3 regions of the Neptuniibacter halophilus genome follow, and region 1 is predicted to be linked to each of the others. Evidence: predicted binding sites of a transcription regulator. Region 1 holds the regulator's gene; each other region holds the start of a gene.
What was found. Region 1 encodes LexA, which represses DNA repair genes until DNA is damaged. Its sites were predicted from a motif close to TACTGTNTANNTANACAGTA; they were not measured.
Positions count from the first base shown of each region.

Region 1 (4,249 bases):
GGTGCTCAGGAAGCGCACGAAGCGATCCGTCCATCCGATGTGAATGTAGAAGCGACGGCGCTGAAGGGTATGGATCGCGACGCCGAGCGTCTGTATGAACTGATCCGTCGACAGTTCCTCGCCTGTCAGATGACACCAGCCCAGTTCCTCAGCACGCGGGTTACCGTGACAAGCGGTGACTTCGAGCTGGTAACGAAGGGGCGGATCCTCAAGTTTGACGGTTATACCCGGGTTATGCCTGCCAAAGGTAAGGGCGAAGAAGATATTATCCTGCCGGATGTTCAGGCGGGCGATAATCTCACGTTGGTTGAGCTGCAGCCTAAACAACACTTTACTAAACCCGCACCCCGCTTTACTGAAGCCAGCCTGGTAAAAGAGCTGGAGAAACGGGGCATTGGCCGGCCATCGACCTATGCTGCCATTATCTCAACGATTCAGGATCGTGGTTACGTAGAGGTACAGAACCGACGTTTCTACGCCCAGAAGATGGGCGATATTGTGACTGAGCGTCTGGGCGAAAACTTCTCTGATCTGATGGATTACAGCTTCACAGCACGGATGGAAGAGAGTCTTGACGATGTGGCTGAAGGCAGTCGCGACTGGAAGGCGCTTCTGGATCAGTTCTACGCTGATTTCTCCGCCAAGCTGGAAGATGCTCAGGATGGCGAAAATGCTATGCGACCTAATTCGCCGACGGAGACGGACATTGCCTGCCCCGACTGTGGTCGGCCAATGATGATCCGAACCGCCAGCACTGGCGTGTTCCTCGGATGTTCAGGTTATAGCTTGCCGCCGAAGGAGCGTTGCAAATGCACCATTAATCTGGTGTCCGGTGACGAGGTCGTGAGTGCAGACGGTGATGATGAAGAGGAATCGCGCATTCTGCGTAAGAAGCATCGTTGCAGCCTTTGTGAATCCGCGATGGATTCTTATCTTATTGATGAGAAACGTAAGCTGCATGTGTGTGGTAATAACCCGGATTGTTCAGGTTTTGAAGTGGAGCTGGGTGAGTACCGCATTAAGGGGTATGACGGCCCAACGCTGGAGTGCGATAAATGCTCTGCTGAGATGCAACTGAAAACAGGTCGTTTCGGTAAATACTTTGGTTGCACGGCTTGCAGCAATACCCGCAAGTTATTGAAGAATGGCGAGCCGGCGCCACCGAAGATGGATCCGGTGCCGATGCCGGAACTGCAGTGTGAAAAGGTTGAAGATACCTACATTCTGCGTGATGGAGCCTCCGGACTGTTTCTGGCGGCCAGTCAGTTCCCGCGCAACCGGGAGACCCGTGCACCAAAAATTATTGAGCTTCTGCCGCATCAGCAGGAGATTGATCCGAAGTATTCCTTCCTGTTCTCGGCGCCAAAACAGGATTCCGAAGGAAACCCGGCAATTGTTCGCTACAGCCGTAAGACCAAGGAGCAGTATGTTATGACAGAGGTCAATGGCAAAGCGACTGGCTGGCGGGCATTCTATCGGGATGGAGCCTGGGTTGAAGAAGAGACCCGGAAAAAAGCCAAATAACAGTTGGGAATAGTATGAGCGGTATTTATCTGGCACGGACTAACCAGAAACTGGCCTTTACCCGGATCCATCTGGATCAGTTGAAGCGGGCTCAGGATGACACCAGTTGGAGCAAGCATGCGCTAATTGAATCCTACAATGAGTCTGTTTTGTTTCATATGGCATCGGCCTATGATGCCTTTCTTCGGGAAATTGCTGAGCTCTACCGGGTGGATACCGAATCTCTGGATGGCTACCGTTCTCTGGCGGCCGAGCTGGAGGCCACCGGTGTTGAAAGCCCTGAATTAAAGCAGCTCAGTCTGCTGGAGGCGGACGAAGCCGGCTGGCTGCATAAACTGATGAGTGCTTATGAGGCATGCTGGCATGGCTCGGATAAGCAGGCCGCTTTAACCGAAACCAACAGCCTGTCTGAGATTCATGTGTTGCAGGTGAACCCTGATCATGCGGAAGACAAAGCGATCGTTGCTGAATATGAGATGTGGTTCACAGCGCTCTCTGAACTGGTCAACCGGCTGCGTGAAGGGATGCAGGAGTGGTAGTCGTACAGACGACTGTGTCACACTGATATTCTTCTGATCTTTGAAAAGTTCCGGCCAGCATCTGCACAAGGGGAAGGGCAGAGCTGGCAGCGGAAATATGTTGCCCGGGTTGATAAACCTGATTCGTTAGCTGTGTTCTCTGCGGCGTATGACAATGCCGTGGCTCTGACCTGCTTTTGCCGCGGATTCCAGTCCGGAAAACTCTTCCTCCGAAAGATAGCCTGGCCAACTGACCACCGCATGGCTGGTGCCGGTACTGAGTGCCTGCCGCGCCAGCTCGTAGGTGCTGTGTTTACTGTCAGGATTCAGAAGAATAACCTTACGCAGATCAATGCCCGCTTCAAGCAGCAGCTGTTTTGGTAGAAGTACCGGTGGGGCAATCCAGACAAACCAGCGATCATCACGGCTGAGCTGCGCGAGCAGTGGCATCAGCATCGGGATGTTAGAGAAATTTTCTCCCTGTACCACGATTTCAGTGATAGAGCCCGCCAGTGCGCACTCGGTTGTTTGTGCAGGTCTTATCCGTACAATCTTTTCACGTTTCGAACGTGACAGTAACCGAGGGGCCGGGTTTGTCTGTAGTGCTAACATGGTTAGTTACCTCTGCGAATAACGCCTACACTCAGTCCTTCGATTGCTACTTCCTGTTCGTTCAGGTCGATAACAATCGGTTCAAATTCTTCGTTTTCGGCGATCAGGTAGACGATATTGCCTTCCTGCTTAAAGCGCTTAACCGTCACTTCATCTTCGAGCCGGGCGACGACAATCTGTCCGTCACGGGCGTTATTGCACTGGTGTACAGCCAGCAGATCTCCATCCATGATGCCCACATTTTTCATGCTGGTGCCTTTAACACGCAGCAGGTAATCGGCTTTAGGATGGAAAAAGTCAGATGAAATGGTGCAATGATCCTCAACGTGTTCCTGGGCCAGAATCGGCGAACCAGCCGCAACCTGACCAACAATCGGCAGGCCGGATTCCTCTTCGAGTTCCGGCACGCGAATGCCGCGTGACGTTCCGGGGATGATCTCGATGGCGCCTTTCTTGGCCAGTGCCTTGAGGTGTTCCTCTGCGGCATTGGCGGAGCGGAAACCCAGATCTTTAGCAATGTCTGCGCGGGTCGGCGGGTATCCGGTTTCACCAATGTGGCGTTTGATGCAATCCAGCACTTCCGTTTGTCGTTTAGTGAGTTTCATGATCATTAGTCTGTTTGTTTATACAGTATGTGTATTTTTATACAGTATTTCTGTTTTGTAAAGCAAGTCATGTTTTTTTATACAGTATTTTTTGCATGCGGTTTTATAACTGGTAGAATTCCCCGGTCAACCCTGCAGGAATTCCAGCCTTGTTAGATCAGCAGCTCAAACGCACTATTCAGGATGCCTACACCGCGTTTCTGTCCAACCGCGGGCTTAAGGCACGCTATGGTCAGAAGATGATGATTGCTGAAGTCGCACGCACGCTGGGCTCTATCGATCAGGATTCAGAAGGTGTACGCAGCGGTGGTCAGCATATCTGCGTCACAGAAGCCGGCACGGGTACCGGCAAAACCATGGCTTATCTGCTGGCTTCTGTTCCCGTGGCTCAGCAGCGTAAGAAGAAAGTGGTCGTCGCTACAGCAACAGTTGCCCTGCAGGAGCAGCTCATTCTCAAAGATCTGCCGCAACTGGTCAGTTCTGCAGGTGTCAATCTGACCTATGGGCTGGCAAAAGGTCGCGGCCGGTATTTCTGTATCTCCAACGCGGAAAAGATGCTTGAGCAACAGAATGAGCTCGGTCAGATCGCGCTATACGAAGACGAGGTTGCCCGCCAGCTCGAGTCAGCGGATGTTGCTGAGCTCAAATCTCTGCTCAGCCTTTATGCCTCAGGGGAGTGGGATGGTGACCGCGACGGGCTCAAGGAGACTGTACCTGATCCTGTCTGGCGTCTGGCGACCAGTGATCATATGCAGTGTACCAACCGGCGCTGCAGTAATTTTTCTATCTGTCCGTTCTTTAAGGCGCGTCAGGAGCTTGATAAGTGGGATCTGATTGTTGCCAATCACGATCTGGTGCTGGCGGATCTCTCGCTGGGGGGCGGTGCGATTCTGCCACCACCGGAAGATACCATTTACATCTTTGATGAAGGGCACCATCTGGGCGGTAAAACCACCGGTCACTTTTCCTACAGTCTGCGGCTTAAATCCA
Region 1 is NZ_AP027292.1:3,000,839-3,005,087, forward strand. Features, by position in the region: gene topA (type I DNA topoisomerase) at 1-1,524, shown strand, start outside; gene QUD59_RS14010 (DUF6586 family protein) at 1,539-2,063, shown strand; gene QUD59_RS14015 (cell division inhibitor SulA) at 2,190-2,654, opposite strand; gene lexA (transcriptional repressor LexA) at 2,657-3,259, opposite strand; gene dinG (ATP-dependent DNA helicase DinG) at 3,409-4,249, shown strand, end outside.

Region 2 (4,249 bases), 1.4 Mb from region 1:
CCGATGCCCCGGGTCGGAACGTTGATCACCCGCTCCATGGAGGTGTCGTCATCACGGTTGCTGAGCAGACGCAGGTAGGCCAGCGCATTTTTAATCTCAAGACGTTCATAGAAGCGTTGTCCGCCGTAGATCCGATAGGGAACGCCACTCCGAATCAGGGCTTCCTCGAGTACACGGGACTGGGCGTTGGAGCGGTAGAGGATGGCGCACTCGCGGCGCAGATTACCGTCCTGAACCCATTTGCCGATCTGATCGACAATAAAGCGGGCTTCGTCCTGTTCATTAAAGGCTGCATAGAGGGAGATCGGTTCGCCTTCACCGGCATCGGTGTGCAGTTCCTTACCCAGACGTCCCTGGTTATTGCGGATCACTTCGTTGGCGGCACGCAGGATGGTTTCAGTGGAGCGGTAGTTCTGCTCCAGCTTGATGGTTTCCGTGCCCGGGAAGTGAGTATTCAGGTTCTGAATATTTTCGATCTTGGCGCCACGCCAGCCATAGATTGACTGGTCATCATCACCCACCGCCATCAGTTTCTGCTGGCCACCGCAAAGCAACTGAAGCCAGGCGTACTGGATGCTGTTGGTATCCTGAAACTCGTCCACCAGAATGTAACGGAAACGCTCCTGATAGTGGCTCAGCAGAGCCGGGTTTTTATCCCGGAACAGCTCCAGTGAACGCAGCAGCAACTCGCCGAAGTCGATCATACCACCCCGTTCACAGGCCTGCTCATAGGCTTCATACATAGCGAGCATCTGGCGGTCGTTAAGGTCGTGGCGAGGCTCGATATGCTTAGCCCGCAGACCTTCGTCTTTTTTGTCGTTGATGTACCACTGGAACTGACGGGCCGGCCAGCGTTTGTCATCCAGATTCATCTCTTTGGCCAGACGTTTGATCAGACGCAACTGATCATCGCTGTCCATGATCTGGAAATTCTCCGCCAGACCCGCATCCTGCCAGTGTGCCCGCAGCAACCGGTGCGCCAGACCGTGGAACGTGCCTACCCACATCCCCTGAGGGTTGAGCCCCAGCAGATCCTCAATTCGACCGCGCATCTCCTTGGCTGCTTTGTTGGTAAAGGTCACCGCCATAATGGAGTAAGGGGAGATACCCTCGGTCTGAATCAGCCAGGCGATACGGTGCACCAGTACGCGGGTCTTACCGGAACCGGCGCCTGCCAGAACCAGCAGGTTCTGTACCGGGGCGGTGACGGCGCTGCGCTGCGCATCGTTCAGGGAATCGATAATGTGGGTTACGTCCATGGCTGCTCTTTCATTTACTGTATAAATAATCAGTTGAGGATTATAACGGCTGGAACGGGAAGAGGGCAGTGTTGATTTACGGCCTCTTCCCCGGGGGTGAGATCAGGGCAGGGTGCCCGGATGTTCGCGGCGATAAAGCAGAATCCGTTTCAGTTCGTCCGGATCTTTCAGTTTCTGTTCGCTGTGTTCATCCAGCCACGGAATCAGGCGTGACAGCCAGAAGCGCATGGCTGCGCTGCGGGCCAGAATCGGCCAGGCGGTATATTCATCCTGCGTGTACGGGCGGACGGCACCATACGCTTCCAGCAGAGCCTGCTCCCGTTTGCTGTCGATAGAGCCGTCGGGATTACAGCACCAGTCATTGGCAACAATGGCCAGATCAAATAGCTGATAGGCGGTGGCAGCATTGTACAGATCGAGTACGGCGCTGACTTCGGTGCCCTGAAACAGTACGTTGTCGTGGAACAGGTCACCGTGGATGGTACCCAGTTTGATATCACCGGGTCGGGCACGCAACTGGTCGAATGCAGCCACCTCTTCGCGCAGCAGTGCCGCATCGGCAACCGGCAGTTTATCCGCGATCAGTTCGCTTTCCCGCCGCCACCAGAAAACACCACGGTGGGCCTGACGCTTCATATAAAAGCTTTCGGCAGCGCTATGAAAACGGGCCAGCACTTGACCGATAGAGGCGCAGTGGGCGGGAGTCAGTTCATCTTGCTGAACATGGTCGCCAAACAGTCTCGGCTGCAATGCCGCCGGGCGCTGTTTCAGCTTTTTCAGGCCAATGCCGTTGCGATCCCGGATCGCATAGGGCACGGCGATCTCTCGCTCAGAAAGCCACTGGCAGAGTTCGATAAAGTAGGGCAGCTCTTCGTAGCTGAGCTCTTCGAACAAAGTGAGTACATACTCACTCTGTTTTCCCTGTTGCTCAAGGGTGACAAAGTAGTTGGTATTCTCAATACCGCCTTCGATACCTTTAAAACTGACCAGCCGGCCGAGATCGTAATCGGACAGAAGCTGTTCCAGGTCGCTTTGGGTAAGTTGTGTATAAACGGCCAAGGGGGGTACTCGGTTGTGTCGTATTGGAGGAGGTTCCGCTTACCAGCGGAACAGCACCCATTTAGGAATCAGCATCTGAGACTCTTCGGCGCGGATAAATTCACCCTCGCCCGGTGCCGGCACCAGATAGTATTCAGGGCCGTTCTTCGGCACTACTTTGATCTCACGCAGTTCACCATTAATACGGTATTCGTAATAAGTCTTGTTGTTGTCATGGTGAATGGTGATCTGCGGATCATTCTCGTCGACCAGTGGTGGAACCTCCGCCTGGACTAGTGGAGCACTCATCAGCAGAGCGGCTAGGAGTAACTTTTTCATTTCAATTCCCTGTTTGTTGGTTTAGGCGACGGTGCATATCGACTATGATCTGACCCTTGAAGAATAACCAACCCGGGTACCCTGATGAGCGAACAGCGCCAAGCCACCAATTCTCCCCTCATTTTAGTCGACGGCTCCTCTTATTTATACCGTGCATTTTTCGCCTCTCAACAAGCCGACCTGAGAAACTCAGCCGGTGTGCCTACTGGCGCGATCCGGGTGGTCACCTCGATGCTGAAAAGTCTGATTAAACAGTATCCGGAAAGCCCGGTGGCGGTCATTTTCGATGCCAAGGGTAAAACCTTCCGTGACGAACTGTACAGCGAGTACAAGGCGCAGCGCCCGCCCATGCCGGATGATCTGCGCAGTCAGGTGGAGCCGATCCATCATATTGTTAAAGCGCTGGGTCTGCCACTGATCGTTGAAGAGGGGGTTGAGGCCGATGATGTGATCGGCACAATGGCGCGCGAAGCCAGCGCGCAGGGGATCGATACCCTGATCTCCACCGGGGATAAAGATATGGCGCAACTGGTGGATCAGCATGTCACGCTGATTAACACCATGACTGACACCCTGATGGACGTGGAGGGGGTGAAAGAGAAGTTTGGTATTCCGCCGGAACTGATTATCGATTTTCTTGCCCTGATGGGCGACAAAGTAGACAACATTCCGGGTGTGCCGGGGGTTGGCGAGAAGACGGCTCTGGCGCTGCTGCAGGGGATTGGCGGACTGAAAGATCTGTATGCCAATCTTGATAAGATTGCAGATCTGAGTTTCCGTGGTTCGAAAAGCATGGCGAAAAAGCTGGAGGAAAACCGCGAGGAAGCGGAGCTTTCCTACCTGCTGGCGACCATTAAAACCGATGTTGAGTTACATGAATCGGTGGCCGATATCGAGAAGCCACAGCCGGATACTGCACGCCTGATCGAACTGTATAAAGAGTTCGAGTTCAAAACCTGGATCAGTGAACTGGAAGGGGCGGAGAACGGCGAAACTGACAGCGCGGTGGTGGCAGAAAAGATTGCGGTTGAGTACGACGTCGTGCTGGACGAAGCCGCGCTGGATACCTGGCTGGATAAGTTATCCACAGCCGAGCTGTTTGCCTTTGATACAGAAACCACCAGCCTTAATTATATGGAAGCGGAACTGGTGGGCGTCTCCTTTGCGGTGGAAGCCGGTAAGGCGGCTTACGTGCCGGTGGCGCATGACTACATGGGCGCACCGGAGCAGATCAGCCGCGAGCGATTACTGGAAAAACTCAGACCGCTGCTGGAGAGTGAAACCCATCTTAAGGTCGGTCAGCACCTGAAGTACGATATGAACGTGCTGGCGCGTTACGACATTAAGCTGCGCGGTATCGCCTACGACACCATGCTGGAGTCCTATGTGCTGAACTCCACGGCAAGTCGTCACGATATGGATACTCTGGCAGAACGTTATCTGGGTCTGAAAACGATCAAGTTTGAAGAGATTGCCGGCAAAGGTAAGAAGCAGCTCACCTTCAACCAGATCGAGCTAGAGCAGGCCGCGCCTTATGCTGCGGAGGATGCGGATATTACTCTACGCCTGCATCAGGCGATTCATGCGCAGTTGAGTCAGGAGCCCGGTCTGGA
Region 2 is NZ_AP027292.1:1,609,304-1,613,552, reverse strand. Features, by position in the region: gene uvrD (DNA helicase II) at 1-1,259, opposite strand, end outside; gene QUD59_RS07480 (homoserine kinase) at 1,362-2,318, opposite strand; gene QUD59_RS07475 (DUF2782 domain-containing protein) at 2,358-2,636, opposite strand; gene polA (DNA polymerase I) at 2,721-4,249, shown strand, end outside.
Region 2: the regulator LexA is predicted to act here: its motif matches at 1,275-1,294, upstream of uvrD (DNA helicase II).

Region 3 (4,249 bases), 690 kb from region 1:
CAAAAGCTAAGGAAAGAGCTTAAAAACAGTTCCGAGATCCGAGTCTATACAAATAACAGCACAAAAGCAGAACGAACAATCCGTTTAGTTAAAAAGTAGATTCTGAAAACACATGCCAAATTCCGGTTATGTAGTTTCTTCCCCCCGTATTACTAAACGGGGGGAGTATTTCCGTGCACCACCCTGCCCTCAGTGCCACTGACAGTCCCCAAACCCGCATTGCATGAACCTGTAAATAACAAGCCCTTCGGGTTGTTATTGCCGCTAGATGCCAAGAGGCAGTTCAGGCCCCTGAAGCAGTCATCACAACACTAACGATAGTTTTATCCTGCGTTTTCGTTGCGTTGGACGTTAATCCTCTAACACGGCGCAGCGCGGCGCATCAAAGTCTTTGTATTGCCCCTCCCGCCTCCACTCTGTTGTTGATCTTTCGCATGATCCGAGCTTTAGATTGTTAATGTTATAGTATAACATTTATCGCGTTATCTGATTGAATTTAAAGGGAGCCAGTGCCGATGAAAGCCACCTTGATTAAAAATGCCACTCTGTTTAATGAAGGTAAGGCGTTTGTTGCTGACTTGCGTATAGCAGGAGAACGTATTGAACAAATCGCCCGGGATATTCCTGCGAAAGCGGATGACAAGGTGATAGATGCGCAGGGGTTGTTGTTGATGCCCGGGATGATTGATGATCAGGTTCATTTCCGTGAACCCGGGCTGACCCACAAAGGCACCATCGCCAGTGAGTCGCGGGCTGCGGTTGCCGGCGGTATTACCAGCTTTATGGAGATGCCTAACGTCAGCCCTGCAACCACCACCCTTGAAGCGTTAGAGCATAAATATCAGTTGGCGGCGCAACATTCGCGGGCTAACTATTCCTTTTATTTAGGCGCCACTGAAAATAATCTGGACGAGATAAAACGCCTCGATCTGTCCCGTCACTGTGGCGTTAAGGTGTTTATGGGCGCATCGACCGGTGATCTGCTCGTTGAAGCGCCTCATGCCCTTGATGCGATTTTCCGTGAAAGTCCGGCCCTTATCGTAACCCACTGCGAAAGCGGCCCGGTTATGCAACGTAACCTTGATAAATACCTCAAAGCAGGCATTCAGCCGGGCATTCAGGATCATCCCAAAATTCGTTCTGCAGAAGCCTGCTATGCCTCTTCATCCTATGCCGTAGATCTGGCAAAAAAATACAACAGCAGGCTGCATGTACTGCATATCACTACGCAACGGGAATTAAGCCTGTTCGCGCCGGGCCCTGTCGCTAATAAGCGGATCACTGCAGAAGCATGCGTGCATCACCTGTGGTTCAGTGATGAAGATTACCCGGACCGGGGCAATCTGATTAAGTGTAACCCGGCCATTAAGTCCTCCGCTGATCGTGCGGCTCTGTTTGAAGCGCTGCATTCCGGCCAGATAGATATTATTGCCACCGATCATGCGCCGCATACCTGGCAGGAAAAGCAGGCAGAATACAGTAAAGCGCCCGCTGGTTTGCCGCTGGTAGAGCATGCGTTACTCAGTTTGCTGGATCATGCACATAACCAGAAAATATCGGTTGCACAGATCGTAGAGAAAACAGCCCATAACCCCGCTATCCGATATGGAATTATTGATCGGGGGTACCTGCGTGAAGGGTATTTTGCTGACCTTGTGTTGGTTGATCCTTTGGCCGGCACCCCGGTCAGTCACCAGAATTGTCATTATCACTGCGGCTGGACCCCGTTTGACGGGCACCGTTTTTCTTCAAAAATTCTATCCACTTGGGTGAATGGCGCTCTGGTGTTCGATGGTCAGCAAACCACGTCCCCTATCAACGCCATGGCGTTATCTTTCGAGAATTAACCTTCAAATCTAATGATGCAGGATCAGCCACTATGTTAAGAAAAAATCCTTCCGGCATAAGCCCTGAAGTATCCGAAAAAGCGTTTATCGACCCGACAGCGATCATCTGTGGTCGGGTGATTATTGAAGAGAATGTATTTGTTGGCCCCTATGCGGTTATCCGTGCTGATGAGGTTGATGAGAATGGCATGCTGGAACCGATAATCATTCGCCGTGATTCTAATATTCAGGATGGTGTGGTGATTCATTCAAAGTCAGGTGCTGCGGTGACCATCGGAGAGCGTACATCCATTGCTCACCGATCAATCATTCATGGTCCCTGTGAAGTCGGTGATGATGTCTTCATCGGCTTTAACAGTGTGGTATTTCGCGCTCAGGTGAATGATGGCTGCGTCATTCGTCATAACTGCGTGGTGGATGGCATGGACCTGCCGGCACAGATGCATGTTCCGCCGATGACCAACATCGGCCCTGATTTTGATCTCAACCAGATTGAGCAAGTTCCACCAGACTATTCCTCGTTTTCTGAGTCGGTTGTTGCTGCCAATCACTGGCTGGTTGAAGGCTATAAAAAGCTCGCGAATGAGCTGTAACTGAAGCCATCGCCCCGTTCCTACCCCGTGATGGAGCAATCCCCGTGGGGCCTGTCCGTAAGCTCTGAGCCCTGCCCGGTTCCCCGGGCCTTTTAAACACGCGTAACCTGTTTTCTGGCGGCATATCCTGCCGCGCTCTTTCCTCTGCCTGATCGCCTGCCCGGCCTGCTGCCCTCAAAGGGCGAGTGAGGCGCTTGCCCTTCATTCAGTTTATGACGTTCTCTGCATTGCTTTAGCCGTGCTTTGCGATAAAATAACTGTATATGTATACAGTATAGTGTTGTTGGTTATGTTGAAGTTCATTCCTCTTAAAGCGCAGGCGGGGATCAGTGGTTTTGAATCACCCGCTGCGGAGTACACGCAATTAAACCTGACCCTTGATCAGATTCTGATTGATCATCCTGCTGCGACCTATCTTGGGTTTGTGGAGGGAGAATCGATGATCGGGGTAGGCATATTCCCCCACGACCTGCTGGTCGTCTCCAGAGCTGAGACGGTGAAATCCGGCGACATTATTGTGGCAACACTCAATGGTAATTTTGTCTGTAAGATCGCTGATATTAAAGGGAAAAAGCTTATTTCATCAGCGCCGGGAAGCCACGCGTATCAGTTGAAGGAAGGCGATGACTTTATCGTCGAAGGCGTGGTGACCCGCTCGATCCGCCTGCACCGGCCTCTGACCCGGGGCTTAAGCTGATGTATGCCCTTTGCGATGTCAATTCGATGTACGCCAGTTGCGAGAAGGTCTTTGATCCGGCCATCCGTCAGCGCCCGGTTGTGGTTCTGACCAACAACGATGGCTGCATCTGTGCGGCCTGCGGTATCGCAAAAAAGATGGGGGTCGGCAAGAAATTTGTGCCCTATTTTCAGGTCCGCGATGAGCTGGAACAGGCCGGTGCGGTAATCCGAAGCTCCAATTATGAGCTGTATGCGGATATGTCACAGCGCTTTATGGACACCTGTACCGCCTTTGCGCCGCATAGCCATATTTACAGTATTGATGAGTGCTTCCTCTACTATGGCCATCACTATCAACCCGCTGAGGGCTGGCTGGAGCATGCGAAACAGATCCGGCGTACCGTATGGAAACATGTGCGCCTGCCTATCGGAGTCGGTATCGCCTCTACCCCTACCCTGGCGAAAGCCGCGAATCATGCCGCCAAGCGGATTCCGGGCTTTAACGGGGTTGCGGTTATCAGTGACGACAGGGTCAGAAAGCACGTGTTGTCACATATGGCAGTGACAGATGTCTGGGGCGTTGGCCGCCGGACAGGCAAGCGACTTAATGAACTCGGCATTGTCTCGGCATGGGATCTCTCCCGGGCCCCATCCGGCCTGATCCGCAAGCAGTTTAATATTCTGCTGGAGAATACGCTGCATGAGCTGAATGGCGTGGTTAAGCTCAGTTGGGATGAGGTCCGTTCACCGAAAAAGGAGATCTTCTCCACCCGTTCTTTCGGCCAGCGCGTCACTGACAGGGAGCAGCTCAGACAGGCGATTATTACCCATGTGGAGATCGCAGCCCGCAAACTACGCAAACAGCAGAGCCTGACAAAAAACATACTGGTCTTTGCGAGTAACTCCCCCCACGATGCGGTTCCCTACTATCGCCGCTCGCTGGTTCACTCTTTTCCTGCCTATACCGCGGATACCACCGTGCTGGCACACGCTGCCAGCCAGTTGCTGGCATGGATTTACCGTCCTGGGGTTCGCTTCTACAAATGCGGGGTCGGGCTGCTGAATATCAGCGCAGAAGCGAACTATCAACCAGACCTGTTTACCGGGCAGCCCGATAACCGCGCGCTGATG
Region 3 is NZ_AP027292.1:3,692,411-3,696,659, reverse strand. Features, by position in the region: gene QUD59_RS17380 (hypothetical protein) at 1-99, shown strand, start outside; gene QUD59_RS17375 (dihydroorotase) at 516-1,847, shown strand; gene QUD59_RS17370 (LbetaH domain-containing protein) at 1,880-2,440, shown strand; gene QUD59_RS17365 (LexA family protein) at 2,730-3,137, shown strand; gene QUD59_RS17360 (Y-family DNA polymerase) at 3,137-4,249, shown strand, end outside.
Region 3: the regulator LexA is predicted to act here: its motif matches at 2,696-2,715, upstream of QUD59_RS17365 (LexA family protein).